Regions from separate parts of the Aneurinibacillus thermoaerophilus genome, predicted to be linked through region 1. Evidence: riboswitches for the same ligand, from Rfam matches in the RefSeq annotation. Region 1 holds a riboswitch; each other region holds the start of a gene.
The links. Region 1 has a riboswitch for thiamine pyrophosphate ahead of tenA (thiaminase II). Riboswitches for the same ligand answer to the same signal wherever they lie in the genome.
Positions count from the first base shown of each region.

Region 1 (8,016 bases):
GGCTCATGACAAGTTGCGTTGTATCGGTCGTGGATGTAAATAGTAGACCGTATGTTACGAAACCGAGCATTCGGAACGCGATGACCAAACCATGATAGACGCCCTCTTCCGTGATCCGAAACCAGGCGAACTGCCACAGTACTGCCTCGCCTTTGCCGAAAGCAGCCAGCATCCAGAATACGAGAACAAAGAAGCCGAGATATGGCAGGATGCGTCGTTTTATATACTGCCATGTCCAGCCTCCGAGCGCGACACCGATGATAAGCGAAAGTAGCCAGAGTAAGGCAGATGTACCTGGATCGCCGATGGTCATTAGAAACATCATAATTAGAAGATGTGCGGTTAGCTTAACGGATGGATTCACGCGCGTAAGAAACGAGCCCGAATCGTGCGTCATCTTTTATCCTCCTTTCCCATTCGTACGGCAGCGGACGAATCAGGCCGGGAAGGGGAAGCTGAGAAGAAAACAACTCGTACGGTGTACCGTCGAATTGTATGGTTCCATTGTCAAGCAACAGCACCCGATCCGCATACTGATCTACCAGATCCATATCATGGGTAACCATGATAATCGATGTACCCTGTTCCTTGCGTTGTTGGAGGCGGGAAAGAAGCTGCGCACACGTGCCTGCATCCTGACCAAACGTAGGCTCGTCCAGCAATAGTACTTTTTGGTCAAACAAAAGCATAGTAGCCACGCTTAACCGGCGCTTTTGTCCCTGGCTTAATGTAAATGGATGTTTTTCGCTGAACGGTTCAAGCGCAAACTCCTGAAGCAACCGTATCGTTTTCTCATGCAGCGCTGTTTCATTCCAGCCCCTTACTTTCCCGCCGAATGCTACTTCGTCATATACCCGATCGGTTACAAACTGCAACTCTGGATTTTGAAAAACAAAGCCGACTTGTTCGAACAATGCCTTAGTTGGCCATTTTTTTAGCGACCGGCCTGCAAACAGAATGTCGCCCTGCTTCCATTTTTCCAAGCCAACCAACACTTTGAGCAATGTGCTCTTTCCGGCCCCATTTTTTCCGACTATGGCCACCCATTCCCCCGCATGCAGCGAGAAGTTGATGGAAGTGAGCACTTGTTTTTTTCCATAGGAAATCGACAGATCATGCACCGTATAAACCGGTTCATTCGTTCTCAGAGAGGAAGTTGTATGCTTCGCCTTGCTTCGCTGGAGTTGGGACGACCACTCTGTTTGTAAAGGGTGGGAAGGGTCGGCGCATACTTCTTCCATTGTATGAGGAAAGAGGCGCGGCTTCCAAATTCCGGCCTCTTCCATTTCTTTCCCATATAAGGACAGCACGTCCTCTGGCGTACCTTCGCCGATAAGGCGGCCGCCAGCATCGAACAGAACGACGCGATCCATCCAGTCAATTAATTCGTCCAGCACGTGTTCAACAAATACCATTGTAACGTCGCTATCGGAAAAAGATCGCAATAACTCGAAAATCTCCTGTCTTCCTTGCGGATCGAGCTGGGCGGTTGGTTCGTCGAAAAATAACGTGTCCGCGTCCAAAGCGAGCAGGCAGGCGAGCGCGAGCCGCTGTTTCATTCCGCCAGATAGCGTGGCGATGGGAGTATCTTTCGGCAAAGATAGCCCAGCTTGTGCCATCGCCTTTTCGATGAGTGAATCCATCTGGTTCCGGGGCACACAGCGGTTTTCCAAACTAAATGCGATTTCGTCTCCGACCGTTAGCATGCAAAACTGTGCGTCAGGGTCCTGAAACATGATGCCAATTCTGTCCGGACGGACGATTTCGCCTGTTATTTCCGCCTCGATAGAGCCAGGAATAAGGCCGGCCAGCGCGGCAAGAAGCGTCGACTTGCCGCAACCGCTCGGTCCGAGGAAGAGAACTTTTTCTCCCTTCTCAATGGAGAGGGTAACATCCTTTAACGTAAAAAAGCGAGAATCAAAGAATCGGACGGAGACATCCTTACACGCCAGATGCGGAGTCATACGGGTCACCACCGTGGTGTCTGCGTTGTTTCATCATTTCATAGGAAGAAAGAATGCCGGTTTTTGCGAGCGATTCGGCAATGATCTTTGCAAGCAGGCCTCCGAGAATGGCACCGCTTATGACGCGGAGGCCGAATGTGGCGAGCAGCACACCGGTTGTATAATAGGCAAACCCGTTAGCCAGTAAGCTATATACCATGCTTCCGATCGCGGCCAATACCCCGGACAGCATTAACACAGGCACCGAATATTTTTTATAACGGAACATGAAAAACGCGATTTCGGCGCCAAGCCCCTGCAGGATGCCGATAAGCAGGGAAGAGAGGCCGAAGTGGCTGCCGGTGAACACTTCAACAGCAGCTGCGGCCACTTCGGCGATGAGTGCGGCTCCCGGTTTGCGTACGATAAAAGCGACAAGAGGGCTGGCCACGACCCATACGCCGAACATAAATTCCGCACCGACCGGGCCTACCAGCGCCGAGATGGGCAACCAGAGGGTGGACCAGCCAAGATATAATACACCACAGGCGATCGAGAGAACGACGGCCAGCACAATTTCACGCATCTTCCAGTTCATCGGCGCGCTGCCTCCCCGATTTTCACCGGCCATGCTTCTTCCGTGTATGCCATTTCCCAAAACGCGTATTCCAGTTGACAACTGGTCAGGAAATGCTGTTTCATTTTTTCTTTTTCTTTATCGGATGCATTCAATGCCCATTCATCAAGTCGTGCTCGAAATTTGTCGGTTACGGTCATTTCAACTGACTTGCCGTAAAACGTAATCCATTCGTAGAATGGATGGGAAGAGTCTGGATTTACTTCGCGCATCAGTTTTTGCCCGATTTCTAAGTATGTCCACGGGCAGGGAAGCAGCACGGCCAAAATTTCGCCGAGCGTCCCCTCATGCGCTACCGTGAGCATATGACGGATGTAGTGGCTGGCCGTTGGCGCAAGTGGATACCCTTGCAAATCTTCGTAACGCACGCCAGCGACGCGGCAGAGATTGTTGTGCGGATGCGCTTCTCCGTGCAGTACGACAGGAAGCTGGTCGCAGAACATCTGCATATCTTCGCGCGATTCGCATTTGGAAATGGCGATACCATAAATTCTGGCAAACGCGTTCAAATATTCAAAGTCTTGTTTAACGTAATGAATGAGCGCTTCTTTTTTGAGATCGCCGTTTGCTAGTCCTTGTACGAACGGGTGCTGGAAAATCGCTTCAAAAATCGGATCGGCCGCCTCGCGTAATTGTTGTGTAAATGACATAATCATTCCTCCCTGAACAATATGAAAAATGTAGAAAGCCCAACTGTGGACGCCATTTCTCGACTAAAAAAGCCGCCCTGGTAGCAGAGCGGCACGCGAGACAAAGACGGACAAACCGGAAGGCATATTCCGGCTTATGATTCGTCGCTGCCACTTCCCTACGCTGGTATTATCCAGATCAGGTTCAAAGGGATCAAGGAAAACCTTATCTCAGCCGTAAACGGCACCCCTAGTGGACATTCTTTTCTTATGAAATTACTCGTAGCATAACAGGTTATTCATTATCTGTCAATGCTTTCTTTACGTGTAATCCTTATTCCGGTTTTTTGTTCCATTACTTCTCACAGGTTGCCAAACATTCCGTTTGCTCTGATTGCTGAATCTGTTTTCGGTGGCGTAAAATGTTATATGCTACAGTACCTGCCCAAATGAAGGTGAAAAAAAGATAAATCAAATTTTGAACATGATTGGAACTTATACCAAAGGTTTCGAATAATGTTTTGAGGTTGGTAATCATGATGAGTCCCCCGACTAATACTCCAAGAATAGCAGATGGAATCTTGCGGACTAGCCAAGCAGCGATTGGAGCAGCTACCACCCCTCCAATCATCAATGCGAATACCCATCCCAAATGGAATTGCTCCAAGCCTAATGATATGAGGAAGCCAAGAGTAGCAGAAGAGGCGATAACAAATTCACTGGTGTCTACAGAACCGATTACTTTGCGAGGTTCAAGTTCATTGCGTGACAGCAAGACAGGCGTAGCAAGAGGCCCCCAGCCACCTCCTCCTGTAGAATCAGCAAATCCCGCAATGAAGCCGAGCGGAACCAGTAATTTTTTACTTGGAGTGCGATTAGTTTGAGCGGCGGGAATCTTCTTAACCCCGGCGAGCAAAAATCGAAAGAGAACATAAACACCCAGAGAAAACAAGAAAATCGCGATATAAGGCTTAACCATATTTCCAGGCAAGTTACTTAAAAAGCAAGCACCGATGAACGCACCAAGGGAGCCAGGAAGAATAAGGCGATAAACGGTTCGCTTATCCACGTTGCCAAAACGAATGTGGGAAACACCTGAAGCGGCAGTAGTGACCACTTCGGCCATGTGAACAGAAGCAGATGCAACCGCAGGGGAAATGCCGAATAGAAGTAACAATGAACTGGAAGTGACTCCATATGCCATCCCTAATGAGCCATCCACTAACTGGGCAAAAAATCCAATGATGGCAAAAATGATAAGTCGTTGCATAAAGCTCCTCCTTTAAATAAACGTAATTTATCTATGAAGTGTTCACATTTTTTTATCCTTCATCATTTCGTGCGTATTATATGATGATGAAATAGAAGGGGGTTCCTGTTGGATAACCATGTTATTTTTTGTCCAAGATACAGAACCAAGAAACAAGGTCTTTTGATGGGTTGATGAAAGGCCGCATATTAAAACACGATTCTTTTTCTAATCAACGGGACGAAGGATGGTGTTTTTTTGTTTTGGAGATACCTGAAGTTTTTACTTTGGCGGGCAGCAAATGATAGCATCTCTTACAGTAAAAGTGATAGCCCAGATGAGCTATCTTAATCTGTGAAGGACTAAGTTATTATAAAAATGGATACTTAAGATTAACGTTAAAAGGAGAATACGCTTTATGTCTTATCGTCTTTTACAAGTACTTGCCGTTGTTTTGCCTACGTTGCTGATAGGTGGATTTGAATATATACGTCATGAATTTCTTTTGGAGTATTTATCTATGGAAACGGGAAATCTATATATCACAATTCTTACATTTATTCTTTCCCTTTTATTTTCTGTATGGATGTTTCGTATTATTCGTGCAACAAATGAACGATTAGCACAGGAACAAGCGAAAAGGGCTGTGTATGAGGAAAGAGAAAGGCTCGCTTCTGAACTTCATGATGGAATTGCGCAAACTCTTTTCTTTCTCAATATTAAGCTCAAGCAAGGACACATTGCTGAGGCAATGCATGCTGTCTCAATGATCGATAATCATGTGCGACAGGCGATTTTTAATCTGCGTTCTTTACCTGAGGAGGGAGATGTACTTACCTCTCGACTGGCAAAGTGGCTTTCGGAGTGGAGTGCGTTAACAGGAATTGATGTAAAGGAAGACATTGAGCTTCCTCATAAATTATTTACGCCAAAAGAAGAAATACAGCTTTTTGCTATTATTCAAGAAGCATTTGCTAATATTCGGAAGCACTCTGGAGCTTCTCATGTAATCATTGAATTTAAAGGGGGAGATGGGGGATGGCAATTGAAAATTATCGATGATGGGTGTGGGTTTGATAGCGCTGCAATATCTGTAAAGAACTATGGTGTTTTCATGATGAAGGAACGAGCAGAACAGCTAGGAGCAAGCTTTCGTCTCTTTAAGCGAGAGACGCGGGGAACAGAACTAATTGTGACAAAGGAGAAGTAAAAAATGAAGCAATATCGAGTAGTTATTGCAGATGATCATCCGCTAGCACGAGCAGGCATCCGCAGTGTATTGGAGAGCGACGAAGTCTTTTTTATTGTTGGAGAAGCTGCCGACGGACAGGAAGCTCTTAAGCTTTGTGGTGAGCTTCAGCCTCATTTACTTTTGCTCGATATTAATATGCCGCGGTTAAATGGGCTGGAAGTGGTTCGGAAGATCAGAATGGCTTATCCAAGAATCCATGTTGTCATGCTGACGGTTTCGGATGATGTAAAGGATTTGTTTACGGCTATTCAATTCGGTGCACAGGGGTATTTATTGAAGAATATGGAGCCGGATGATTGGATACAATACCTTCATGCTTTGCTTGGAGAGGATGTAGAAGTATCGAGAGAAATAGCCAATCGATTGTTATATCGTTTTCGTACAAAGAAGACATCTAATGAACCGGATCCGGGTTCTTTGACGCCGAGAGAACGTGAAATCCTTTCTTGGGTAGCGGCAGGTGAGACGAATAAACAAATAGCGAATCGTCTTATGATTGCGGAAAATACGGTAAAAAATCACATAAAAAATTTGTTAGAAAAGCTTCATCTTGATAATCGTGTACAGCTGGCTGCTTATGCTGTTCGGCATGGGTTGACAGTAGAATAAGTAAAGAACGGCATAAAAGGTAACGTTGAAAAATCATAGAAGATGAGTGCAAAGATGACTCATTCGAGCCATTTTTCTGTTCTTATTACAGGTTTAAAATAGAAGAGGTGTCAATTACGACTGGATGTTTATAGGCAGGTGAACGAATTGTCCCATAAACTGATAAAAGGTCTAATTTTTATATGTATCTTTTCTTTTCTCTCCAATCAAGAAGGGAGTGCAAATGAGCAGGGTTCCCCAGATAATCTCCAAAACCTGATCAGACTTGCAAAACCTGGTGAGACATTGCTGATACAGGCTGGAGACTATAAGGGCCCCATCATTATTGACAAGCCTCTTCATCTTAAAGTAGTAAATGGTAAGGTTCGCATTCGAAATGAAAGCAAGCAGCCTGCTATTCAAATAAAAGCAGATCACAGTCGTCTTACCGGAATAGAGATTGTTGATTCTTTATCTAAAGAATCGGCGGCGATTGTTATAACAGGAAATGATAATATCCTGGAAAATCTAGCGATACAAACAAAATCTTCTGGAATTCAATTGAGCAATGCTAGCCATAATACGATTCGAGAAACACGGATTATTTGGTTGGAACAAAAGGATGAACCACCCGCTAAAATGTCGCAAAAAGGAAACGGCATTGACTTATGGAAATCCCATCAAAACAACATCATAGAAAATACGGTTGTGAACCTGCATGATGGTATTTATCTCGAAAATAGTAATTTGAATCAAGTGGAAAGCAATCGTATTGATTACTCACGATATGGCATTCATTGTATGTACACAAACGGTACGATCATTCGTCATAATGTAGGCTCCTATAATGTAACAGGGGCCATGATTATGGGGGCAAAAAACACCCAGGTAATTGGAAACACATTTTATAAACAGAGTGAAAATGTTAATTCCCAAGGATTGCTTTTGTATGATGTGCAAACGTCTATTATTGAGCGAAATAGATTGGAAGGGAACCGCGTTGGCATGTATGTTGAGCAATCTCAAAACAACGATCTGAGGAATAACGTGATTCATCAAAATTTTATTGGTTTGCAGCTTAAAAATGCTCAGCAGAATACATGCCACAGCAACCTGTTTTATGCGAATGTCATTCAGGCTGAAGGAATTGATAGTCGCAACAATCAACTAAAAGAGAATTACTGGGACAATTTTCAAGGAATTGATATGGCGAATACAGGTCATAGCAGTATTCCTTATGCGATAAACCCTTTCTTTCAAAAGCTGACAGAAGCGGTTCCTGCCTATCAGTTATTTTTCCAATCTCCAGGAATGTTTTTTTTAGAAAGTATGTTTATGACAAATCAGGATTCCTGGACAAAAGATACTTCACCATTGATAAGACCACCTTTGACTACTGATATACACCGTTCTTTACAATCGAAAAACACTTTATGGATGGGCGTGTTTTTGTTTGTAGCATCTATTAGCACAATTTTCTATTTGGGGGTAAGAAGAATATGAAGAAAAAAGGGCTTATTATGGCATCAGTATTGTCCATCGCTTTATTATCAGGCTGTGGAACTAAAGAGTATCATCCTGTAAGCATTGAGGAGAATGTGGATAAATGTTCAGTTTGTAATATGCAAGTAGCGGACAATCAACATTCGACCGAAATCATTCTTAAAGATGGAAAAGCCTTGAAATTTGACGATATTGGTTGCCTGAATGAGTGGGAG
Region 1 covers NZ_CP080764.1:1,891,789-1,899,804, reverse strand. The annotation lists gene K3F53_RS09900 (energy-coupling factor transporter transmembrane component T family protein) at 1-397, opposite strand, end outside; gene K3F53_RS09895 (ABC transporter ATP-binding protein) at 348-1,964, opposite strand; gene K3F53_RS09890 (ECF transporter S component) at 1,942-2,541, opposite strand; gene tenA (thiaminase II) at 2,538-3,230, opposite strand; TPP riboswitch at 3,369-3,471, opposite strand; gene K3F53_RS09880 (sulfite exporter TauE/SafE family protein) at 3,565-4,479, opposite strand; gene K3F53_RS09875 (sensor histidine kinase) at 4,877-5,668, shown strand; gene K3F53_RS09870 (response regulator) at 5,672-6,319, shown strand; gene K3F53_RS09865 (right-handed parallel beta-helix repeat-containing protein) at 6,458-7,801, shown strand; gene K3F53_RS09860 (nitrous oxide reductase accessory protein NosL) at 7,798-8,016, shown strand, end outside.

Region 2 (8,016 bases), 1.0 Mb from region 1:
GAACAAAATGTCCGGGCACTGGCAAGCAAACAGCCGAGAAATGTGGGAGAACGGCAGTCGTAAAACAATATTGCCAACGCTTTCGTCATATATCAAGCCGGAACTTGGACCCGTGCTTGACGCAGGATGCGGCGACGGCTACGGCAGCGCTAAACTGGCAGAACTCGGATTTAGTGTCATCGGGCTCGACATTTCAGAAGAAATGATCAAAAAGGCGGAAAAGCGAATAAAACCCGGCCTTCGGCTTTCATTCGTCAAAGCTGACCTGCGCGAACTGCCGTTTGAAAAACAAAGCTTCCAGGCAATTATGGCCATTAATGTTATCGAGTGGACAGATGACCCGCGCAGGATGCTCATCTCGTTAAAGGAATATCTGAAACCGGGTGGCTTGCTGGCGCTCGGCATCCTCGGTCCAACCGCCGCTCCACGTGAACACGGCTACCGGCGCTTGTACGGCGAAGATGTTGTAATTAACACGATGATGCCGTGGGAATGCGGGAGACTGCTCACAGAAATCGGCTATACCATCCTTCATCAGGAAGGCGTATACAAGCGGGGCGTTACAGAAGAAATGACAAGCACGCTTTCGTTAGAATTACGCCAAGCGCTAAGCTTTTTGTGGATGTTCTATGTACGTCCTTGCAATCCCGCAAAATAAACTTATGTCGCCTCATTGGATTATACGGAAGAATTTCTTTTACGTAAGCGCAACTAATTTGCCTGTGAACCGTTTAACTTTATGAAACGCATGTGAAAGCTTAAGAAAAAGGGGAATGGACGAAAATGAGGTGGCAACATATCGCAGCTGTGCTTTTATTAGGGACAGGAATTGCACTGGCAGGGACAGGCTGTTCTTCCGACGACACGCGCGTACAAACCGCCGAATCGACGACCTGGGTAAAACAGCAGATGCAAGCGAAGCAAAAAGCCATCAATGACTGGGAGACAGCCGCCGCGCAGAAAAACGCATCAGCGGCTGACCGAGCCATCGCGCAGTTAGCGATCAATGTTCTGTCTAAAAATATCGTATCGCTAATTGAAAAAAACGGAAACGACAAACCGGCATTACTCGCAAGTGTAATGAAACAGGAAAAGCAAAGCCCGATCGAATCGCTCAATCTACCTTCGCTTTCTTCGTTGCAGCTTGTAGAAAAAAATCAGCTAGACGAAGGAAAAACATTATATCGCCTTGCAGGAAAAGTATTCACTTCCAAACCCGATAAACTCTATCCCGTCATCATTACCGTCCGCGTCGGCAAAAATGGTAAAATCGAGTATTTTGAAATCGATAGATAAAAGATACAATCAGATGGTTGATGATCCTGCCTCTTCTTCCCGAGCTCAATGGCGCGGGAAGAAGATAGCGAGCATATTCATCAATCCTGTCCCCTTTTGCTTCGCAGCGGCAGATGATCGGAATGGATCTTCAATGAACTATAGCTCGGATGCTCCTCAATAATACGGCGCATGTTCTCCAACCACGCACTTATACCTGCAATCTTATCCAAATCTTTCTTCGTAAAAATCGTGCGCTGAAAATACGGTTGTAGCTCATACATCCTTTCTTCCAAATTACGGTCAAAACCGTTCCATTTCATCATCTGTCGTACTTCTTCATTCGTTTCCATGACATTACGAATCCAGTAATACTGCGACTGGTTATCACGAATCATTTCATACGCTCTGCGCTGGTCGCTTGCGTACATCTCTTCAAGCAACCACTGGCGCTCTTTTTTGTTGTAGGCGAAATAGGTGAGAAAATGAATGATCGTCGCCAAAAATAAAGCCAGTGTAAACACAAAACCCGCGTAATACATCCAATCCGGCAAATACATTGAACTAAACAAACCAACGCCCAAATGATAACAAAGAGAAATTACCCACGCCCCGATAATAAACGAATTAGGACGAATCAAGCGCGTTTCCATCTTCTGCACCGGCCGTGTAGAAATGGTAGTAAACGCCTGTAAATATGCGTCAAGAAAAATCACACTTAAAAAAAACAATCCAGCTTCTAGTCCGATGCGCCACGCATAATCAGTAGGTAGCTTAATAAAATAAATAAGGATATATAGAACAAATATGTACAAAATAATTAATACCATCCAAAAAAGGGAACGATTCCCTTTTTTTCTTTCCTTGCGTTGGCGATACTTCTCCACACGGGAAAGTGGCTCCAACGTGCATCACCTTCTCTCTTTCGTCAATTCCTTTACTTCTTTACATTTAATAATATATTAGACCCGGAAAAGTAAAAAAGCACGAGTTTCTCACAATCCATGAGCTTCTCATAATAATTCATAATAATATAGTAATGAAATCCATCAACAAGATAAAGAAGAAATGTAAGCAAACTCATATACGAGTAAAAAAAGAAGCCTCTACATTACGCAGAGGCTGTTGTTGTTGATTGTTTGTCTTTTTTTATCTTACCACTAATGAGCACACCTGCAACGACAACAACAATAACGGCCCATTTAATAACCGGATTTTCTGCAAAGAAAGGAACAACCAATTTTTCGGTAACGAGCATTTTAGCAGCAGTAAAAGCAAGTACCCCTGCTCCAACATAAATCAAAATCGGGAAGCGCTCCATTAATTTGATGATAATTTGACTGCCCCAAACAACGAGCGGAATGCTTATTAACAGACCGAGCACGACCATGCCCATATGTCCCTGAGCGGCTCCCGCTACCGCCAGTACGTTGTCAAGACCCATCATCACGTCAGCGACAATAATGGTACGAATGGCTCCCAACAACGATGAACTGCTCTTAATATTTTCTTCTTCTTCCTCGCCAATAAGAAGCTTATACGCGATCCATACAAGAATCACGCCGCCGACAAAATGCAAGCCCGGAATTTTCAACAGCCAAACGACAAAGATTGTAGCCAGCGCGCGTATCGCAATTGCACCGGCTGTCCCCCAGATAATCGCTTTTTTCTGCTGCTCTTTCGGCAAATTGCGAGACGCGAGCCCGATTACAATCGCGTTGTCGCCGGCCAGTACCAAATCAATAATAATAATGGAAAAAAGCATGGAAAAAAATTCTGTGGATAAAAAATCCATTACAATCATCCTCCTCTCAATATTTTCTACTGTGTGAAAAGCAACCTAAAAAAATGGATTTCTTTCTAAAAAACACAAAAAGACCTTGCCGAATACGGCAAAGGTCTTGCTTACAACATGAATATGCTGCCGATAGAGCCGGGGTTCCCGCCGAGTTCCCGTAATGACGACCCTATCGTTTTCAAAGCTACTCCCCTATGGGCTTATTTACTTTTAACTATAAAGTACAATGTATTAGGCTTACTGTCAATCCGACATTTTGGCTATAAACGAGGAAATAGAAGGATACAAAAAGGGAGGCGTTCACAAGAACACGTCTCCCTGCCCCTCTTATTTCTTATTTCTTATTTCTTCTCTTGTATATTTCTTCTATCTTGCGGCGGCGTTCTTTGCGCAACTGCTTTTCCCGTTCAAGCCGCATTTTCTTTTTATAACCTGGCTTTACTTTCGGCGGCTTCGCTTTGGCGCGTCCGCCCTGGCGCTTCTTCTCCGTCTCCTTCGCTGCGACCTGCTCCGTTGTTTTCGCTTCCTGTGCCTCTATCGTGACCGCTTCGTCCCGCTTGCGCAGTTTTCGTTCCTCACGTGGCTTGCCGCCAAGAAACTTCTGCTCCACGCCGCCGCTAATCGCCCGAGCGAAGCGGTTGAACCACTGCTTCTGGCGCGGCGAAACTAAAGAAATGGCTTCACCTTGCTGCCCGGCCCGGCCAGTACGTCCAACACGATGAATATAACTTTCTAAATCGGAGGGCATATCGTAATTGAATACATGGGTAATCCCTTCCACATCAAGGCCACGCGCCGCAATGTCTGTAGCGACAAGATACTGGAATTTGGCCTGGCGGAACCGCTCCATAATCTGCTCCCTTTTCTTCTGGGTCAAATCGCCATGCAATGCCTCCGCTTCGATTCCGTTTTCTTGCAGGCGACGTACCAGTTCATTTACCCGTTGTTTTGTATTAGCAAAAATCACAGCCAAATACGGACGGGCCTCCTTGACAAGTTCCATTAACACATCCGATTTATCGCTCTGATTTACTACATAATATGATTCTTTCGTATTTTCTGCCGTAATCTGCCGCTTTTCAATCCGCACAATTTGCGGCTGATTCATAAAACGATGAGCAAGCTTACGTACCGCATCCGGCATCGTCGCCGAGAACAATAATACTTGCTTTTTCTGCGCCGTCTGAATGAATACCTCTTCCACTTCTTCCAAAAAACCCATCTCTAGCATTTTGTCCGCTTCATCCAGCACGAGCATTTTGATGCGGCCGAAATGTAGCGTTTCTCGGCGCAGGTGATCAAGAATACGCCCCGGTGTACCGACCACGATATGCACCTGGCCGGACAACTTGCTAATCTGGCGCGCAATATCCTGTCCGCCGTGTAACGACAATACATGTACGCCCAAATACTTGCCCAAATCGGCAACGTCGTCTGCAATCTGAATAGCAAGCTCCCGCGTCGGCGTCATAATCAGCGCCTGCACATCTTTCTTTTGTATCTCTAACATCTGAAGCATCGGGATAACGAAAGCGGCGGTTTTACCCGTTCCGGTCTGCGCCTGACCAATAACATCTTTGCCTTGAAGCGCAAGCGGAATCGCTTCTTTCTGAATCGGTGTCGGTTCTTTATAATACAGATCCGCAATCGCTTGCAGAATTTCCGGTTTTAACTGAAAATCCGCGAATGAACTCATAGCTTCCTTCCTTTCTTCGCAAAAACAAACTATTTTTTATTCTACCCGAATTCTCTTAATTATTTCTACCCAAAAAAGGAAAACAGGAACAAAACTTCCCGACGTTTGCTCCTATTCTTCATTCTTTCTAAAAATCGAAAATTAATTCTGAATTTTATTGATATAAACTCATTTTATAATAAAAGCATCTTCACATGCTTTTCTAAATCTATTATAATGATAAAAAAATATTATATAGAAAGCACTACTAGGGGAGCCCGATGAGCCGGGCTGAGAATGAAACGCGATGAAGTTTCTAAACTCTTGGGACCTGATCTGGTTCGTACCAGCGTAGGAAAGTAGTCGGCATTTAATCCATTCGTTACTGTAACGTACAGGCCGGGTCCCAGCATAAGATCCCGGCTTTTTTTAATGTACAATGACTAAGATTTAGGAATAAAAACTCCGCCTCTTCTTCCTGCGCTTACGCCCACCGTCCATTTCTTCCTAAGGAAGCGTGTGGAACGGGAGCGAGATATAAAGAGGTATGCAAATGCAAAAACATGTTTTTCACGTAATCAGTAGCGGCAAACAATCGCTCGTTGAAGCAAAACAAATCATTGCAAATATTCATCCCTATATTGATGCCTTCCACTTGCGGGAAAAGCAGCGAACCGCACGCGAACTATGGGAGTGGACGCAAACGCTCGGCAAGGTCGGACTTACGCGCGAAAAACTAATCATAAACGACCGGGCCGATGTTGCCCTTGCAGCTGGAGCTGTCGGGATTCAAACGGCTTATCACAGTCTTCCAGCCCCGGTTATGCGCCACCTCGCCCCTTCTCTCCTTCTCGGTGTCTCCGTACACAGCGTAGAGGAAGCAAAGGCGGCAGAAGCAGCAGGGGCGAATTATGTATTATTCGGCCACGTGTTTGCCTCCGCTTCCAAACCAGGACAGGCAGGCCGTGGGCTAGCGGCGCTTCGGGAAGTAGTGGAAAGCGTTTCCATTCCCGTCATTGCCCTTGGAGGGATCACACCAGAAAATACAGTAGAGATACTTGCAACCGGCTGCACCGGCATCGCGGTACTGTCAGCTGTCATGCAAGCGAAGGAACCTGTGCTTTCTGTGCAACAATTTCAACAGGCCATCAGCCAGGTACGAACATCTCCACGTCACGTCTGGCCGACGGCAAAAACGGAGGGATCACATTGAAAAAACAACAGGACGCCGTCATTATCGGCGGCGGAATTATTGGCGTCTCCATTGCCTATCAGTTGGCCAAGCGCGGAAAAACAGTCACCGTTCTTGAAAAAGATACCATCGGCGCGCATGCTTCGAGCGCAGCAGGCGGCATGCTAGGAGCGCAGGTCGAATTTTCTGAGCCGGGACCATTAGTAGAGCTTTCTCTACGCAGCCGCAGCCTATTTCCCGATTTGCAACAAGAACTATACGCTGTTTCGGGCATTGATATCGGACTTAATCATGCGGGAATGTTGCGTGTTGCTTGGACAGAAGAAGAAGGCGACATGCTAAAACATCGGGCAAGTTGGCAGCATGACCTGGGCCTGCGTGTCGAATGGCTGGATCGAACCGAAGTAAAACATATTGAACCCGCTGTCAGCGACGAAATGAACGGAGCGCTCTATTTGCCGGATGATACGCAAGTGTCCGCGCCGGATCTTACACGCGCATTCGCTGTCGCCGCCGTCAAACACGGAGCTACGATTCTCGAGCGTTGTGAAGTGCTGGATATCGAAGTCGCCGATGGACAGATCACCAGGCTTAGCACTACGCAGGGGCCATTTACAGCCGAACATTACGTGCTCGCCGCCGGAGCCTGGAGCGGACGAATCGCGCGTAAACTTGGCCTATCTGTTTCCGTTTTTCCGATCAAAGGCGAAGCGTTCTCCGTACTATGCATGCCGCAGCCAATCCAGAAAACCATTTACTCACACGGATGCTACATCGTTCCGAAAAGCGGCAATCGCTTACTCGTCGGTGCATCTTCCGCGGACTGTGGATTTGACGAGCGCTTGACTTTAGGCGGTTTGCAGGAATTGATGACGAAAGCGGTGCGTCTTCTGCCGGCGCTCAAAGATTGCACGCTCGAAAAAACGTGGGTTAGTTTGCGCCCACAAACCAATGACGGCCTCCCTTATTTCGGTTCTGTCTCTTCCTGCAAAAATTTGCTAATCGCCACAGGACATTACCGTAATGGTATTCTTTTGAGTCCCCTGACCGGGGAGATCATCGCGCAAATGATTGCCGGGGAGGCTCTGGACGTTGAACTTGCCCCCTTTTCCGACAAACGTCATGTCCCTGTAACTTCATAAGAGAGGAAGGTGAAGCCGCATGACTTTGACAATCAACGGCGAAACGCAAACCGTTCCCGACACAATTGAAAACGTACGGCAATTGCTTGAGTACTTACACATCCAAAACCGCATCGTTATTGTGGAAGTGAACCGCGAAATTTTGCAAAAGGAACAGCACGCCGTAACTAGGCTTTCAAACGGCGACACGATTGAATTAGTACACTTTGTTGGTGGAGGTTGATACATATGCTTAAAATTGGTCCCTACGAATTTTCATCCCGCCTGCTGCTCGGCACAGGAAAATTTCCAGATTTTGAAGTGCAACGCCGCGCGGTGGAAGCTTCGGAAACGGAAATTTTGACATTTGCCGTTCGCCGGATGAATATTTACGACCCAGCACAACCGAACTTTTTGGAACAGCTCGATTTAACCAAATACAAACTTCTGCCCAATACAGCCGGAGCCAGCACAGCGGAAGAAGCGGTTCGCATCGCTCGTCTGGCGCGCGCATCCGGATTGTGTGACATGATTAAAGTAGAAGTGATCGCAGATACGAAAACTTTGCTGCCGGATCCACTCGCCACGCTAGAGGCGACTAAAATCCTTGTAGAAGAAGGATTTGTCGTATTGCCATACACAAATGACGATCCGGTGCTGGCCCGCCGCCTGCAAGAAGCCGGGGCACATGCGGTGATGCCAGGCGCATCCCCGATCGGCAGCGGACAGGGAATCCTTAATCCGCTTAACATCAGCATCATCATCGAAGAAGCTACCGTGCCAATCATTATTGACGCCGGAATCGGCACGCCATCCGACGCAACGATTGCGATGGAACTCGGCGCGGATGGTGTGTTGTTGAACACGTCAGTCTCCGGCGCACAAGACCCTGTAAAAATGGCGGAAGCCATGAAACTGGCTATTCAAGCCGGACGACTGGGCTTTGAAGCGGGTC
Region 2 covers NZ_CP080764.1:853,450-861,465, reverse strand. The annotation lists gene K3F53_RS04665 (class I SAM-dependent methyltransferase) at 1-658, shown strand, start outside; gene K3F53_RS04660 (hypothetical protein) at 784-1,296, shown strand; gene K3F53_RS04655 (hypothetical protein) at 1,377-2,180, opposite strand; gene K3F53_RS04650 (TerC family protein) at 2,387-3,070, opposite strand; gene K3F53_RS04645 (DEAD/DEAH box helicase) at 3,408-4,769, opposite strand; TPP riboswitch at 5,009-5,123, shown strand; gene K3F53_RS04640 (thiamine phosphate synthase) at 5,302-5,961, shown strand; gene thiO (glycine oxidase ThiO) at 5,958-7,082, shown strand; gene thiS (sulfur carrier protein ThiS) at 7,102-7,305, shown strand; gene K3F53_RS04625 (thiazole synthase) at 7,311-8,016, shown strand, end outside.
Region 2: it holds a riboswitch for thiamine pyrophosphate, as region 1 does, so the genes downstream of both, K3F53_RS04640 (thiamine phosphate synthase) here and tenA (thiaminase II) in region 1, are expected to answer to the same signal.

Region 3 (8,016 bases), 120 kb from region 1:
CTGTTAGAGCAGTACACCTAGATTTCTAGCAACAAAAGATAGGTAATTTTACCAAAGACGTAAAGGCATCTGCCATTATAAATTTTGCAGATGCCTTCAAGCTTGCTTAGCTCTTGAACTCTTAATAATAAAGCGCCTCAGAGAATCCGCACTTTTTGCATGTCCGCACATACGCGTCTTCTTTAAAATCATGTTTACATGTATCCTGTATCGTCCGTAACTGCTTCTTTAACAAAAGAATCTCTCTCGATAGCATTGCGATCCGATTTTCAATTTCTTTTACTTGTTTCACCGATAAATTTCACTTCCACTTTCACGGAATTCCCTGGCCTTTTCTTTCATCCCTTCACTCAGTGCGTCTTGCATATCCAATCCTTTGCTTTCCGCATATGCCCGAATGTCCTGTGTAATGCGCATACTACAAAATTTCGGGCCGCACATGGAACAAAAATGAGCGGTCTTTGCGCCCTCCGCCGGCAGTGTTTCATCATGGTATTCCCTCGCCCTTTCCGGGTCAAGCGAAAGATTGAATTGATCGTACCAGCGAAACTCAAACCGCGCCTTTGAAAGAGCGTCGTCGCGCACCTGTGCTCCGGGATGTCCTTTGGCCAGATCCGCTGCGTGGGCCGCAATCTTATATGTGACGACTCCCTGGCGCACATCTTCCTTGTTCGGCAAACCAAGATGCTCTTTTGGCGTAACATAACACAGCATGGACGTTCCGTACCATCCGATCATCGCCGCACCAATCGCAGAAGTAATGTGGTCATACCCTGGGGCAATGTCTGTTGTCAACGGCCCCAATGTATAAAAAGGAGCCTCCTGGCAAATTTCGAGTTGCTTATCCATATTTTCCTTAATTTTATGCATGGGTACATGTCCAGGCCCTTCCACCATTACCTGTACATCATGCTCCCATGCGATTTTGGTAAGTTCTCCAAGCGTTTCCAGCTCAGCAAACTGCGCTTCATCGTTTGCATCAGCAATACTTCCAGGCCGCAGTCCATCCCCTAACGAAAACGCAACATCATACGTTTTCATAATCTCGCAGATCTCTTCAAAATGCGTATACAAAAAGTTTTCTTGATGATGCGCCAAACACCATGCAGCCATAATAGACCCACCGCGTGAAACAATTCCTGTGACGCGTTTGGCTGTGAGCGGTATATAGCGTAATAATACCCCGGCGTGGATCGTAAAATAATCGACTCCCTGTTCAGCCTGCTCAATTAACGTATCCCGATAAATTTCCCATGTTAATTCTTCCGCTTTTCCTCCCACTTTCTCTAATGCTTGATAAATGGGAACCGTACCGACCGGAACCGGAGAATTTCGGATAATCCACTCGCGTATTGTATGAATATTTTTGCCGGTGGAAAGATCCATAATCGTATCGGCACCCCAGCGAATCGCCCATGTCATTTTTTCCACTTCCTCTTCAATGGAAGAAGTAACGACTGAATTCCCAATATTCGCATTAATTTTTACATGAAAATTTCTCCCGATAATCATCGGTTCGCTTTCTGGATGATTAATATTCGCTGGAATAATCGCCCGACCCGCCGCCACTTCCTGCCTTACAAATTCGGGGGCCATATTCTCGCGAATAGCGACAAACTCCATCTCTGGCGTAATGATACCACGCCGCGCGTAGTGAAGCTGTGTGACATTTTTTCCTTTCTTTGCACGAAGCGGACGGCGTGCGTATCCTGGAAATTCTTCCTGCACAGCCCGGTCGACACTCGAACGAAAGCCATTATCTTCCGGCTTTACTTTTCTTCCTTCATACTCTTCTACATCGCCACGCTCCTCAATCCAAGTACGGCGAATTTTCGGCAATCCTTCCCTTATATTTACGCTATACGTCTCATCCGTATAAGGACCGCTCGTATCGTATACGCGAACCGGCTTATTTTCCTGCAACGCCTCTCCGCTTTTTGAAGGGCTTAAGGCAATTTCACGCACCGGCACCCGAATATCGGGCCTTGACCCTTCCACATACACTTTTTTGCTATTTGGGAATTTTTCGACAGTTAAATTTCTTACTTGTTCCATACTACCTTTATCCTCCTTTTCCAATTTGAATACATTGCAAAAGGACAAGACAAGGATCATAACCGTGCCGCAGATGAATATATCAAAAAAGCCGGATTCACAAGGACCCGGCTCTTCTTAACAAAACATCTGCACACCCGCAATAGATGGGAAGACGCAAACATTACGCATGCAAACTACTTTCCTACGCTGGTATGATCCAGATCAGGTCCCAAGGGTTTAGAAACGTACGCGTGTTTCATTCTCAGCCCGGACTCCCGGACACCCCTAGTAGTAAAATGATTCAGTTGTAAACTTCGCGCAGCCAAAAGACCCTGCGCTTAAGAAGATTATACCAATAAATTACTAGATTGTAAAATGGAAATTTTACAAGCAAATTTTGTCTTACCATCCCCTTGTAGGATAGTAAGACAAAAGATAATATAAGTATAGTAAGAACGTTTTTTCTTTGATACCGGAATCATACGGAGTTGTGGTAGGGAATTAGCTACTACGTAAAATGATTCCTGTACCAATAGGTAAAAATGGTGTACGACGAAAACTGTCGGAGGGTACGCTCATAAAGATATGGATGCTCGTTGGCGGTTCAACCCAGAAAGCTCTGTCGAGAGAACAGTCAGTTGTTCACTTATCCTTAAAATAAGAGAGGGGGAGATATCCATGCATTGGATTTATCTAATTCTTGCGATTGGTTTTGAAGTCGCCGGAACGACATGTATGAAACTTGCACAGGGATTTACTAAAATACTCCCATCCATAATGATGGGCATTTTTTATGTGGCCAGTCTTTCTTTTTTAACAATATCATTGAAAAAAATCGATGTAAGCTTAGCATATGCTATCTGGTCCGGTCTGGGAACAGCGATCATCGCCATTATCGGCGTTTTTCTCTTTAAAGAATCGCTGACGGCGGCAAAAATAACCGGCATTATTTTTATCATTCTGGGCGTTGTGCTGCTTAATCTGTATGGAGAAGCGCACTAATATACGACAAATAGAGACTGCTACCTTCGCCATGCGAGACTTTCACCCTACAGACAGCACCCATGCCAGGCATACAAAAAAAGCGCAAAAGTCTCCTACACTTCTGCGCTTTTTTGTTCATACCTATAGATATCGTTTCACACCAACCACCTTGTAGTGAGACAAATACCAGTCGATATCATTTATCTTCACCTCGCCCTGACCACTGGCTGCATGCGCCATTCGGCCCTGGCCCACATAGATACCTACATGCGATATTTTTCCGTCTCCAGTATCAAAGAAAAGCAAATCGCCTGGCTGCATGTTTTTTAAAGAAACAGACGTTCCTTTTTCGAATTGCTGGCTTGTGGTGCGTGGTAAATCAACACCAAGGGATTTGTATACATATTGTGTAAATCCGCTGCAATCAAATCCTTTAGGTGTTGTACCACCCCAACGATACGGCGTGCCAAGCAACGGCTCGACTTTGCGCATCACCAACTCATCAAGACGAGAATCCGTACGAGATGCTACCTGGCGTACCGGTTCTGTTTTTGGCACGGAACCGAACAATGCTTTCTGCAATATAACAGCCGCTTCAGCACGTGTTAATTCTTTCTGTGGATTGAAATAGCCATCGTCTCCTAAAAAAACTTGTCTTTGTGCAACTGCTTGTACGCTATCAATAGCCCAGTTACTCACTTTGGCTTTGTCCAAGTACGGCAACTGCCGATCGGAATGAGAATAGTTAAACGTGTGGGCGATAATTACAGCTGCTTCTTCCCGCGTAATCGGACGCTCTGGAGCGAAGCGGGTGTCTGATACACCTTTAACGATTCCCATTTGGTATGCTTTTTTGACTGGTTTATAGTACCAACTGCTTTCCGCTACATCTATAAATGGAAAGGTATGTATATTTTCTTCTTTTTCTATCGCCCTTGATAAAATCGCAGCAAATTCTGCGCGAGTTATCTTTTTGTTCGGCGAGAATGTGTTTGCGGTTGTTCCTTTTACTATCCCTTTTTCATAAAGATTATAAATGCTTGGTACTGCCCATGATACGTTGGATACATCCGTAAAATTCCTGCTTGCTTCCGCCGTTCCAGAAAAAAACGGGGCGAATCCACTTGTTAAAGACACCGAAAACAATCCTGTCATTACTAGCTGCTTAATCCCTGTTTTTTTCGTTTTCATAGCCTCTTTCCTTCATAGAATTGGTTGTTATCTGCTTTATTAAACACCACTCTTTGTTTCCGTTGGATCTTTCTACTTATCATATAAATATCGTAGAAGTTACCTTTCACATTATAAAAATGAATTGTTATCAAACTATGATCGTTTTGTGAAATTTTTAAACATCCCTTACCTCATTATCTTCCAGCATGCACCATAAACCATTGATAATTCGACTACGTTTTTGCTTATATTTTTTTCTCACAGGCACAATCGATCAATATGGAACTCGAAAACACCTGCATTAGTTTTTAGAATAAGGGTTGCGAAATAACTTGGAAATAAAAATGAACCTCCCTCCACTTATAGAAGTGGGAGAGGTTCATAAACGATTTATTCAGGCAATGGAGACCACTTTATTTCTTCTTCAATAGGCTGTGTTTCACCAGGTATGATTGAATAATATGGATTAGCATACAACAGCCTTGTTATAAACCATCCTTCTTTACCATCTACCGTAAGTTTTTCGATAATAAATTTTTCAGTACCTAGAGTCGAGCCAAAAGAAGTGATTTCTGGATAAGTCACTGTATATTCTACGGCTGTCTCGCTAAGTTTCTTTTCTTCTTTGACTGTGATGGGCCCAACCCAGGGACTTGATCCTCCAGTTGTCCAATTTTTTTCACGAACACGTTCTTCAGCCTTTTTCCGAAGCTCTGGTGATAATACAGCGTATTGAAGAGCTCCGCTCCGTGTCTGCTCGCCACGTCCCCATAGCTTCATTGCTTCTTCAGGTGTAGAAGCAACAAGAGCATCTTCGACCGCTGCTAGTTGCTGCTCAATCTCCGCTTTGTTTGGCGCTTGAATAAAAAGTTGATTTGTTTCTTTGTTATACTGAACATCTGCCCAAAATAATTGCTCCAGCCAATCCATAGGAATATAAAAATGCCCATTATGATTTTCTGCACTATTAACGGCATAAGAAACATATTCACGATTGACTGTAATTGAAATCACTCGTTTAAGAGATGAATCCGGAAGATTCAAAACCAATTCGTGATCGCGATGGAATAAGGGCTGGTTTTGAAGAAAAAGCCATGCCTTTTTTGCATTTTCTGTAAGAGGCCACATTTCTGCTTCTTTACTTGCCTCATATGTTTCCAATGCTCTATTATAGGAGGCTAATTTCGCTATCTTATCCGTAACGTCTTCTGTCTGAATGAATATATCACGTGTTTTAGGATCCCATTTGATAGAACGAGCACCTAACTGTTCGGCAGCCCACCGAATAGGAACCATAACTTGGCCATTTACTACGTGTATACCCGGTGGCGTAGCAACGGTAGAACCGTTGACTTGAATAGTGAGAGGAGAAGCGACAGATGCATACGCTTCTACTGATCCTAAAATTAACATTGTGACCAGAATTGATAGAATCGCCCAAGCTTTTTTCATTTTTTACTCAACCTTTCATCTGTTGTTTAAAAGCAATAATAGGAAATTTCTCATAGTAAAAAACATGATCTAATGATAAGGAAGTACTGTATGTAAAAATCTCAATGGAACATCCCTAATCCAAAGTATGCAAAGCTAAAAATCACAAGTAAAGAAATAATATAATAATATGGCTGTTTTATAATCTTAAAACTGTATTTACCTAGAAGTCGAAAAACAGCATCCTCTGTTTTATAGCCGAAGAAAATCATAATCACAGAGAAGAGAAAAAATACTGTCCACCCATAATTTTTAGGAATGAACATGATTAAAAACATGACTAGAGGTAAAAAAGTGCAGGTATGGAGCAATCTCCCTAAAGTATTGACTCGGATTTTATCCTTTTCTTTTGTATTTTGATACCACTTTTTTATTGAAAACACCATTCAACACCTCTACCGCCTCTATTTTCTATATTTTACATCAATACCCTTTATTTTAATACTCTTTATTTTGTTGGAAAATGGTATTGTAAAACAAAAATGACTGCTAATACTATCAATCCAGATACATACTTCATTACGAACCACTTGTAGAAAGTTGAGGAATAACCTATGGATTTACAGGATTTACGTTAGCATTGCTTCAAACAAAAAGGGGCAGGGGAGGCTTTTCCATTCGAAGATGATGTACACGTTTGAAGCTTCGTTTCCTCATACACACCCAGAGCATACAGGCCATATGCCACGAGCGCACATCAGGCCCGAAAGGAAGGGCATGCGAACGTCTGTTATCCATATAAGCATAAAGAAGTATTTCAACACAAAGTGGGCAGTAGACGATTTTACGATTGACCCCAACAGACGCAAAAGTCGAAGCATTCACCGCCTGCGTAACAAGAAGCTCGCGGAGCTTCAGCGCAAGGAGAAAAAATCTTATATATCAAGCGTTTCCTCTCTCCGAAGCATTTTTTTGCTTTATGTTATAAGAATAAGGGTTGCGAAACAATTTGGAAAAACAAAGGTAAATAAAATTAAATATCTCTGTTTATCTCAAGTTTTTGCAAGAGGAGAGAGAATAAAAAGGAAAGAAATAAACTAAGTATGTGGTCAAAAATGTGATCAAACAAAAACCCGGCCTTGCGCCGGGTCTTCTCTTTCACTCGCTCGTACAAAAGCTAAACATCCCAAGCCCTCTTACGATAGGAATGAGGGAAATTTTTCTAAATAAAAAGCCGCTACTATAAGCAGCGACCTTCTTCCCACTACGTTCAGATAATTACTACAAAGTACAACTGTTAAACTTTATATCCCACTACGTTCAAATAAATCTAATGATGATTAATGATACCATTTAAGTCTCTATAAATCAGTTTCAATTCCTCATAGGTAAGCTACAAACCGGGGAGCGCGGTCGCGGAATTGGCGAAGTATACGAGTTTCAATTCCTCATAGGTAAGCTACAAACTCTTCTGGAATGTCATCCAAACTTTTTGGAACATCAGTTTCAATTCCTCATAGGTAAGCTACAAACTTAACCTATTGGGACGGGATGGAAATTGCGAAAGGTTTCAATTCCTCATAGGTAAGCTACAAACCCATTTTACATGAAAACATACATAATGAGAACCCTTGCGGCATAACGTTTTTTTAGTTCTCACACCAAAATATAAACATACGCCATATGATAAGCTATTTTTTACGTCCTATCGCCAACTTCCATGTTTATACGTATTTAAACCAAAACCACATGTCGTCGATCCCCCACCTTTTTTGCAGGATTAGATGTCGACGACATCGACAACAATCGTTATTTATTTTGACCTATATCGTTATATAAATTTGCTTTGAGATTTCGATGTTTCAAACAACCAATTCTGGATAATACTTTCTCAGGACACGAATGAATAAATTCAAAAAAATGAGAAACAGATAAGCGAATCTCCGATTCATCTTCTCGTACTCTTCATCTCCAGGCTACAGTTCAACACGTGGATTATACTGCGCTGGGTTAATGCTACTTACTGGTACTTTCCGTATTTCCATGTTGCCATTCACCTCCAAAGCAAAATAAAAAGCACCGCGTGGGTGCCTATTCCTTGTCCATAAACTCTTGAATTTTCTTTTTCTCCCATTCTGAACCGAATAATCCTCCAAATCCCAGAACTGTTATGCCGTGAGCGAGTAGTCCAATCCCCCATCCGAACAAAGGAAAATAAAACCAAGTACTATCACGGGAAAATAGCAAATCAATAAAAAACAAACCGATGTTAACTAAAATAAAAACAACCAAATGAATATAAAACCCTTTTAGCGCTTTTACTCTTTTTTTTGCTCTAAGATACTTCTCGTTTTTTTCCATTTTCTTCACATCCTTTCCCTAATAAAATCA
Region 3 covers NZ_CP080764.1:2,012,200-2,020,215, forward strand. The annotation lists gene K3F53_RS10405 (hypothetical protein) at 122-292, opposite strand; gene thiC (phosphomethylpyrimidine synthase ThiC) at 289-2,055, opposite strand; TPP riboswitch at 2,220-2,334, opposite strand; gene K3F53_RS10415 (DMT family transporter) at 2,716-3,039, shown strand; gene K3F53_RS10420 (S-layer homology domain-containing protein) at 3,163-4,212, opposite strand; gene K3F53_RS10425 (stalk domain-containing protein) at 4,585-5,646, opposite strand; gene K3F53_RS10430 (2TM domain-containing protein) at 7,717-7,986, opposite strand.
Region 3: it holds a riboswitch for thiamine pyrophosphate, as region 1 does, so the genes downstream of both, thiC (phosphomethylpyrimidine synthase ThiC) here and tenA (thiaminase II) in region 1, are expected to answer to the same signal.

Region 4 (8,016 bases), 590 kb from region 1:
TCAGCGGTATGGTGATCGGCAACTGCATGATCGTCTCTTCCCTCCTGCTTAACCAAATGCGAGAACGAGCAGAATCAATGCGGGAAGAAATTCTCGTGGCGCTTTCGCTAGGAGCTACAAGCCGCCAGGCAAGCGAACGTATGACCCGCCAGGCAATTCGCGCCGGTATGATCCCGGTTATTGATTCTATGAAAACGATCGGGCTCGTCCAGCTTCCCGGCATGATGACCGGATTAATTATCGCGGGTACAAGTCCCATTGAAGCGGTTCGCTATCAACTATTGATTATGTTTTCGTTTACGGCCGCTTCCGCCCTGACAAGCATTATTCTCGGTTTTCTCGTCTACCCCACCCTTTTCAACCGCAACCATCAATACATAGGTTGGAAATAAGAAAAACAAAGGGGACGTGTTTGTCCCTACAAAAGAGGGACAAACACGCCCCGTTTTTTTGTATGCTATATTATCTCAGTAGCTGGAAGAGCTATCGTCACGCTTATCGTAGTGAGCGGTCGGATAGCACGAAGGCGACATTGGTTGCTGTGCCGAGGCAGTCGGGTATGGCATTGCATAATAGCCTTTTTTGTAATAATGTTCATACATTTTTCTGTGGTAACAATAACGTTTATAATACTTCTTGTAGTGCTTTTTATGATGCATATGCTTATGACACTTGTACTCGTAATACTTCATCTTCTCCATGTGATAGTAACACTTAACGATTTCCACATCCGTCGTCTGAACCATGCCCATGGGATAATGAGAATACACGTGTAACTTCCTCCATTCATGTATTTTTTTAATCTGCTACACTGTATTCACCCATGAGACGGTAAGACACGACACTTGCCCAGAGGCGGCAAATTAGGTGCCTGCCTACTTTAACTTTGTGGAGGTGAACACCATTTGCAAGCGAAAAAGACAAGCGAATCCCGCACGATTATGACCGATATTGTGCTACCCCCAGACACGAACTACCATGGCACAATTTTCGGGGGCAAAGTTATGGCATATATTGATAAAGTCGCTAGCATCACGGCTATGCGACACTGCCGCAGGCAAGTAGTGACCGCATCAAGTGACAGCCTCGATTTTTTGGCGCCGATCTGCACGAGTGAAGCCATCTGCTTAGAAGCCTATGTATCATGGACACACAACACATCCATGGAGGTTTATGTAAAAGTAGAAGCGGAAAATCTGCTTACAGGAGAACGCCGTTTAACTTCACAGGCTTATTTGACGTTCGTCGCCTTAGACGAGAACGGCAAACCAACGCCCGTTCCGCCTGTGCTTCCCGAAACAGAAGAAGAACGCTGGAACTACCGCACCGCCCCTGAGCGTTTCGAAATCCGCAACCGACGTCGCACTCTGGCAAAACAACAGTACACAACCGAGTAGGAAAGAAGAGTCATCCCCGTCCTCTCACCTATGAAAAAATGCAAGTTCTTGTTTGGTCGACACCCTTGTCTTAAGCTAATGGCTACTACTGCTTTCGCCATTCGGGACTTGAACCCTGGAGATGACGCCCATGCCAGGCGCATCACCAAAAATAGCCAAAGGAAGGACTTCCTTTGGCTATTTTATGTAATCAAATGGATTATTGCTTAATGGCATAAAGGCTCAGGTACGGTTCGTCTCCGCCTCCTGTATTCGTCCTATCAAAAATGCGGAAGCCATGCGAACGCAAAACATTCTGAATCTCCTCTTCTCCATACAATTGGTGAAAGATATTGTCAATAACCACATCTCCTTCACCCAGACGGTAAGAAGAAAAAAATACACCACCCGGCTTTAATACTCGATATACTTCATCTAAAGCCTTATGTAAATCCTCTTTTGTAAGATAAATGAGTGAAGCGTTCGCCCACACACCGTCATACCGTTCGCTTCCCGTCGGAATATGGCGGAAATCCCCTTGAATAAATTCCACACCCTGGACTTTTTGTTTGGCCTGCTCAAGCATAACTTCGCTAATATCAAGCCCTTGCACCTGCAGGTCATACCGCTTGAGCCGAAGCGCATCATGCCCCGCGCCGCAACCGAGATCCAACACGCAATTACCGCCCAGAAGCATTTGAAACGCTGAAATAAATTGTATCGTCAGTTCATGATGACGCCATTTCACCCCTGTCTGATTGGCCAGTTTATCAAAAGAAGCCCGATTCCGCTCTACGTAATCCATGCTTTCACCTCCCGCCCCTTTTCCTCAATTCTAGCTAATTAAGGAATAGAATGCTACATGCTGTGAATAGAAACGAGGGATGTAGGCTCATTCACGTGCCATAAGGCACGCCTGAGTCTAGCGTAAATTCCTCTCATGACTGAAGTCACGAGCATCCTTTACGCAAAACATGAAATTTGAAACGGCTGATATACACCTGAAGCACTTCTGCTTTCTTAAAAATAATCTACTTTTTGTTTTCGGTTGAAGAAAATAAAAGCCGTTCATACATGCTAAAAAAACGCTTCAATGTGTATTGATACTTTTCTAAGGCTTGAGACCACGTATCAAGGTATTCATTTCCTACATCAGTGATAGAGTACATCCTTTTGGGAGGTCCCCCGCTGGAAACTTCCCAACGTGATTGCACAAATTTTTCACTCTCTAACTGCCGCAAGATCCGGTATACATAACCAGGATCAATAGAAGAAAATCCGAATTCTACCAAATCATGAACAATTTGATATCCATAGTTACTCATCCGGCGGAGCAAAAGCAAGACACAGGGTATCAGTAAATTTTTCGGCGCGCTCGCGCTACAGACGTAAACTTTATCTTTACTATGTTCGTTTTTGCTATTCCCCATAACATACTTCTCCCCCTTATCGTGTCCTATTCATTTCACTATACGAACAACCAAACAGAAAAATAACATATATTTTTTAATTTTTTAAAGATTTTTGTTTGTATATTTTACCTACCATACGTAATATAAAAGTGAGAGATTAAAAACAGGAGGGATTCGCGTGGCATCCAATCAAACGTTCGATCCAGTGCAAATGTGGAAGAGTTGGTACGACCTTGTGGAAAAAACTTTCGGGAAAACGATAGACGATTTCATTAAGACAACAGAATACGCGTCTATGATCGGAGAATATCAAAAATGGTTTTTTTATTCCCAGGAGCAATACAAGAAGATGGTAGACCAAATTCTCAATGAAAATAACCTGCCCAGCAAAGAAGAAATTGCCCGCGTCGCCCAACTGGTCATCCAGTTGGAAGAAAAGGTGGAAAAACTGGACGAAAGATTGGATGATGAAATATTGTCAACACTGAACGAAATCAAAGAAACACTGAAAAAGAGTAAAAACGCAAACCAAAAAGCAACAATATAAATATTCAGTAAAATTTCAGTAAGATTCTATAAATAAGGCGAGAGGTCAGGAATAGGCAACAAAAAAGACACGAGCCTTTTCTGTTACGAGCCTGACCCCTCATTTCTTCTTTCTATACTTACTGCAAAACACGCCCATTTATTTCATGCCTTAAACATCGTTGCTTCCTTCTCTTCGGTACGCCCAATGGTTGGTTGGACCGTGGCCGTGTCCGATACCGAGCGGATGACTAATAGCGGCCGTAATGAAGACCTTTGCCTGCTTTACTGCCTCCCGAACGTTTTTTCCAGAGGCGAGCCCCGCCGCGATGGCGGCCGCAAACGTGCAGCCGGTACCGTGCGTATGCTGCGTATGGAATCGTTCAGCGGACAATTCTACAAACTCGCGCCCGTCATACAACAGGTCGGTCACAATGTCGTCTGTGCCGTGTCCACCTTTAATTACTACATGTTGCGCTCCCCAATCGTGAAGCAATTTAGCCGCTTCTTTCATCTCTTCTTTCGTTTCAATCTTTTCCATGCCTGTCAACACTTTCGCCTCCGGAAGATTAGGAGTAACGACCGTCGCAAGCGGCAGCAGATGTTCCTTGACGGCAGCCACCGCTTCCGTAACTAACAAAGGGGCACCTCCTTTGGCAACCATGACCGGATCGAGCACATAATTACGCACATTATATTCCTTGAGTTTTTTTGCGACCGTTTCAATAATGATGCTATTAAATAGCATCCCCGTTTTTACTGCGTCCGTCCCGATATCCGAAAGCACCGCATCCATTTGCTGCGCGATAAACTCAGGAGGAACTGGAAACACGCCGTGTACCCCCTGCGTATTCTGTGCCGTAAGTGCGGTAAGTACGGACATGCCGTATACACCAAGCTCCTGAAATGTCTTTAAGTCCGCCTGAATACCGGCGCCGCCGCCGCTATCAGACCCTGCTACTGTTAGTGCTTTATGCACTGTCATTATACACACCTCTCTTCGCTGTCTGCTTCCTGCATTTTCCCTTCATATACAAAAAACGCCCCCCGGTGGAGTGGCGTGTGAGATGCATATATAAGCGCAGCTACGCGGCATCACCCGTCCACTTCCCTCCGCCGGCATTATCCGGATCAGGTTCTAAGGGTCGAAGCAAGCGCTTCTCTCAGCCCAAGAGCTCCCCTAGTGGCGGTTTTCGTATTGAGTTCATTCCAATGGTACTCCTTCTACGCCAAAGCGTCAAGAAGAACCAGAAAAGAATCATCCTCTCTTTTTGACTCTTTTACTCTTCCATAGTCGACAGATCACCAGTCGGCAGACCAAGCTCCCACGCTTTTAGCACACGACGCATAATTTTGCCAGAACGCGTCTTTGGAAGCTTGTCGCGAAATTCGATCTGGCGCGGTGCCGCATGTGCAGCAAGACGCTCTTTAACGAAAAGACGAATTTCTTCTTTTAGAGCGTCACTCGCCTCATATCCTGCACGAAGCGTAATAAACGCCTTAATAATCTCTCCACGCACCGGATCCGGTACCCCGATTACGCCGGCTTCTGCCACCGCCGGATGCTCTACCAGTTTGCTTTCAACCTCAAATGGACCAACACGTTCGCCGGACGTATTAATGACATCATCCACGCGCCCTTCAAACCAGAAATAGCCGTCTTCATCCATATACGCAGAATCACCAGAAATATACCAACCAGTTCTAAAGTATTCTTCATACTTAGCCGGATTGTTCCAGATTTGGCGCATCATAGCCGGCCATGGTGGCATAATCGCGAGGTTCCCCATTGTATTCGGCGGCAATTCATTGCCTTCGTCATCAACAACCGCCATCTTAATGCCGGGCAACGGCTTCCCCATCGAACCCGGACGAATCGGCATGGAACGGTAGTTTGCGCAGATGGTCGAACCCGTTTCTGTCATCCACCAGTTATCATGAATACGTAGGTTCAGCACATCCAATCCCCAGCGGATAACTTCCGGGTTAAGCGGCTCTCCCGCTGAAAGAATATGCCTCAAATGGGAAAGGTTATACCGTTTCGGCAATTCATCCCCTTCACCCATCAGCATACGAAATGCGGTCGGCGCACTGAACCACACGTTCACTTTATATTTCTCCAGCGTAGCGTACCAATCGGCTGGCTTAAAGCGTCCACCGCGCAGCACAACCGTCACACCGTTCAACCACGGCGCCCACATACCCGCTGATGTTCCGGTTACCCATCCCGGATCCGCCGTACACCAGTAAACATCACCTTCGCGCAGGTCGTATACCCATTTTCCGGACAGGTATTGATGCACCATGGCATCATGCACCTGATAAACGCCTTTCGGCTTACCGGTGGAGCCCGATGTGTAATGCAACAGCATGCCTGATTCACGCTCTACCCACTCGATTATATATTCATCGGATATGGACATTAGTTCCTGATACAACGTTTGATTTTCTGCTGTTTTTCCTTCGGCTCCGACAAGAATCACGTGTTTTAATTCCGGCAATTCCTCCACAGGAATGCGATACAGCAAGGACTGTGTCGTTACGACAGCCACGGAACCGCTGTCCAGCAAACGATCGCGCACCGCATCCTCCATAAACGCTTCAAACAGCGGACCCGCGATGGCACCGATGCGTACAATTCCAAGCAAAGCAATATACAGCTCGGGACTGCGCGGCATAAAAATAAAGACCCTGTCACCTTTTTTTACACCTTTCGCCTTCAATCCATTAGCGAATCGGCAGGACAACTGACGCAACTCCGCGTACGTGTATCGTTCTTCCCGCTCTCCATCCATATAAAGCAACGCGATCTTATCGCCATTTCCTGTATCTACATGCCTATCAATCGCCTCGTATACAATGTTTACGTTTCCTGTTTCATGCCAGGAAAAATTCTTCTCCACTTCTTTCCAATCCATGGTACGAACGGCTTCCTCGTAATTTTTTAAATTTGCCGTTTCGTCAAGCATCATAATATCCTGTAGTCCTTCTTTTGTAGCCATGATTTCTACCCCCATCCCCAAACGAATGCAATTTTCCCCAAGCCCTTATCGTTCTATCTATATGTCTTGGTGTTTGTATACATCTTGTTATATAACAATGTACTACATGTATTCGACAAAATAAAGCGTTTACCTTTTTAAAATTATGATTTTTTATATTTATTTTAGTTTTCATTGATGTTTCCTTTACGCTTAATATGCTGTTAAAAGCAGCTGTTAAAATTCACCGTTCATACGATCGAGGTGCCAGCCAAACGCTATACCTAACCGCACGCTTGCGGAAAGGAGGATAGCTATGAGAAACTTTACTCGATACGCGGTAGGCGGGCTGGCTGTCATTTTTGCGGGTGCTTGCTTTCTTCTGGCCCAGCCAGAACAAAGCGAAGCCCCTCCAAAGAAACCGGACACTTCATCTGTTTCACAACAGACAAAACCACATAAATTTTACCGCATTAACTACATCAGCGGACTGAATGAAACACGCACCAGGCTGAACAATAGTGAACACGTCATCACAATTCATCACAACAGCAATGAAACAAGCCACTACATGAAACGCGAAGTGACCGTAAAATTCAAGCGTCCGCCTTCTCCCACCGAGCTCAAACAAATGATACAGGCAATTAACGGCTGGGAAAAAGCGCGATTCGGAAGCATGTATATTTTCAAATCGCGAACCATGTCTGCCGACGAACTGATCGCATATTTCAACAAGCGGCCAAACGTGCAGTTTGCGGAGCCAAACTATCTTTTGCTTCCCAACGCAACGCCAAACGATATGCTTTATCCACGCTACCAATGGAATATGCCTGCCATTAACATGGAACAAGCTTGGGACATTAGCAAAGGGCGAGAAAACGTCATCATCGCGGTCATCGATACAGGGGTCGATCTGACGCACCCCGAATTCCAGGGCAAGCTTGTCAAAGGCCATAATGTGCTCAACGACTCCGATCGCCCTCAGGACGATAACGGCCACGGCACGCATGTCGCCGGAATTATCGCTGCCAAAACAAACAACCGTGAAGGAATTGCAGGCATTGCTTGGAACAATAAAATTATGCCTATTAAAGGTATTGGAAGCGACGGAAGCGGCTCATCGTTCGATATTGCCCGCGGTATCATTTGGGCAGCCGATCACGGAGCCAGCGTAATTAATATGAGTGTGGGCAATTATCACCCGTCTAACGTACTACATGATGCGATCAAATACGCATTTAGTAAAAACGTTGTCATGGTGGCGGCCAGCGGAAACGATCACACCTCCCAACCGAGTTTTCCCGCCGCATATCCGGAAGTTATCAGCGTCGCTGCGATTGATTGGCAAGGAAATCAGGCGAATTTTTCGAATTACGGTTCCTACATCGACGTAGCGGCGCCAGGCGTGGATATTCCAAGCACATATGTGCAGGGTGACTACGCCTCCCTTTCCGGTACTTCCATGGCGTGCCCACATGTCGCCGGGTTAGCCGGGCTTATTCGTTCGCTAAACCCGGAACTAAACAATAGCGAAGTTATGAAAATTATACGTGCAGCTACCTGGGACGCGGGTCAGCCTGGCTGGGATCATTATTACGGATACGGCATTGTAAACGTACCCCACGCCCTGCAGTTGGCCGGCACCCACACGCAAAATACCACGCCTTCAGCCACTAAACCTACACAAAAAAATACATTCTGGGAACAGCTTCAGAAATTGTT
Region 4 covers NZ_CP080764.1:2,481,816-2,489,831, forward strand. The annotation lists gene K3F53_RS12925 (ABC transporter permease) at 1-392, shown strand, start outside; gene K3F53_RS12930 (hypothetical protein) at 468-770, opposite strand; gene K3F53_RS12935 (acyl-CoA thioesterase) at 942-1,397, shown strand; gene K3F53_RS12940 (class I SAM-dependent methyltransferase) at 1,597-2,181, opposite strand; gene K3F53_RS12945 (helix-turn-helix transcriptional regulator) at 2,408-2,806, opposite strand; gene K3F53_RS12950 (restriction endonuclease subunit S domain-containing protein) at 2,967-3,335, shown strand; gene thiD (bifunctional hydroxymethylpyrimidine kinase/phosphomethylpyrimidine kinase) at 3,486-4,298, opposite strand; TPP riboswitch at 4,405-4,505, opposite strand; gene acsA (acetate--CoA ligase) at 4,594-6,315, opposite strand; gene K3F53_RS12965 (S8 family peptidase) at 6,611-8,016, shown strand, end outside.
Region 4: it holds a riboswitch for thiamine pyrophosphate, as region 1 does, so the genes downstream of both, thiD (bifunctional hydroxymethylpyrimidine kinase/phosphomethylpyrimidine kinase) here and tenA (thiaminase II) in region 1, are expected to answer to the same signal.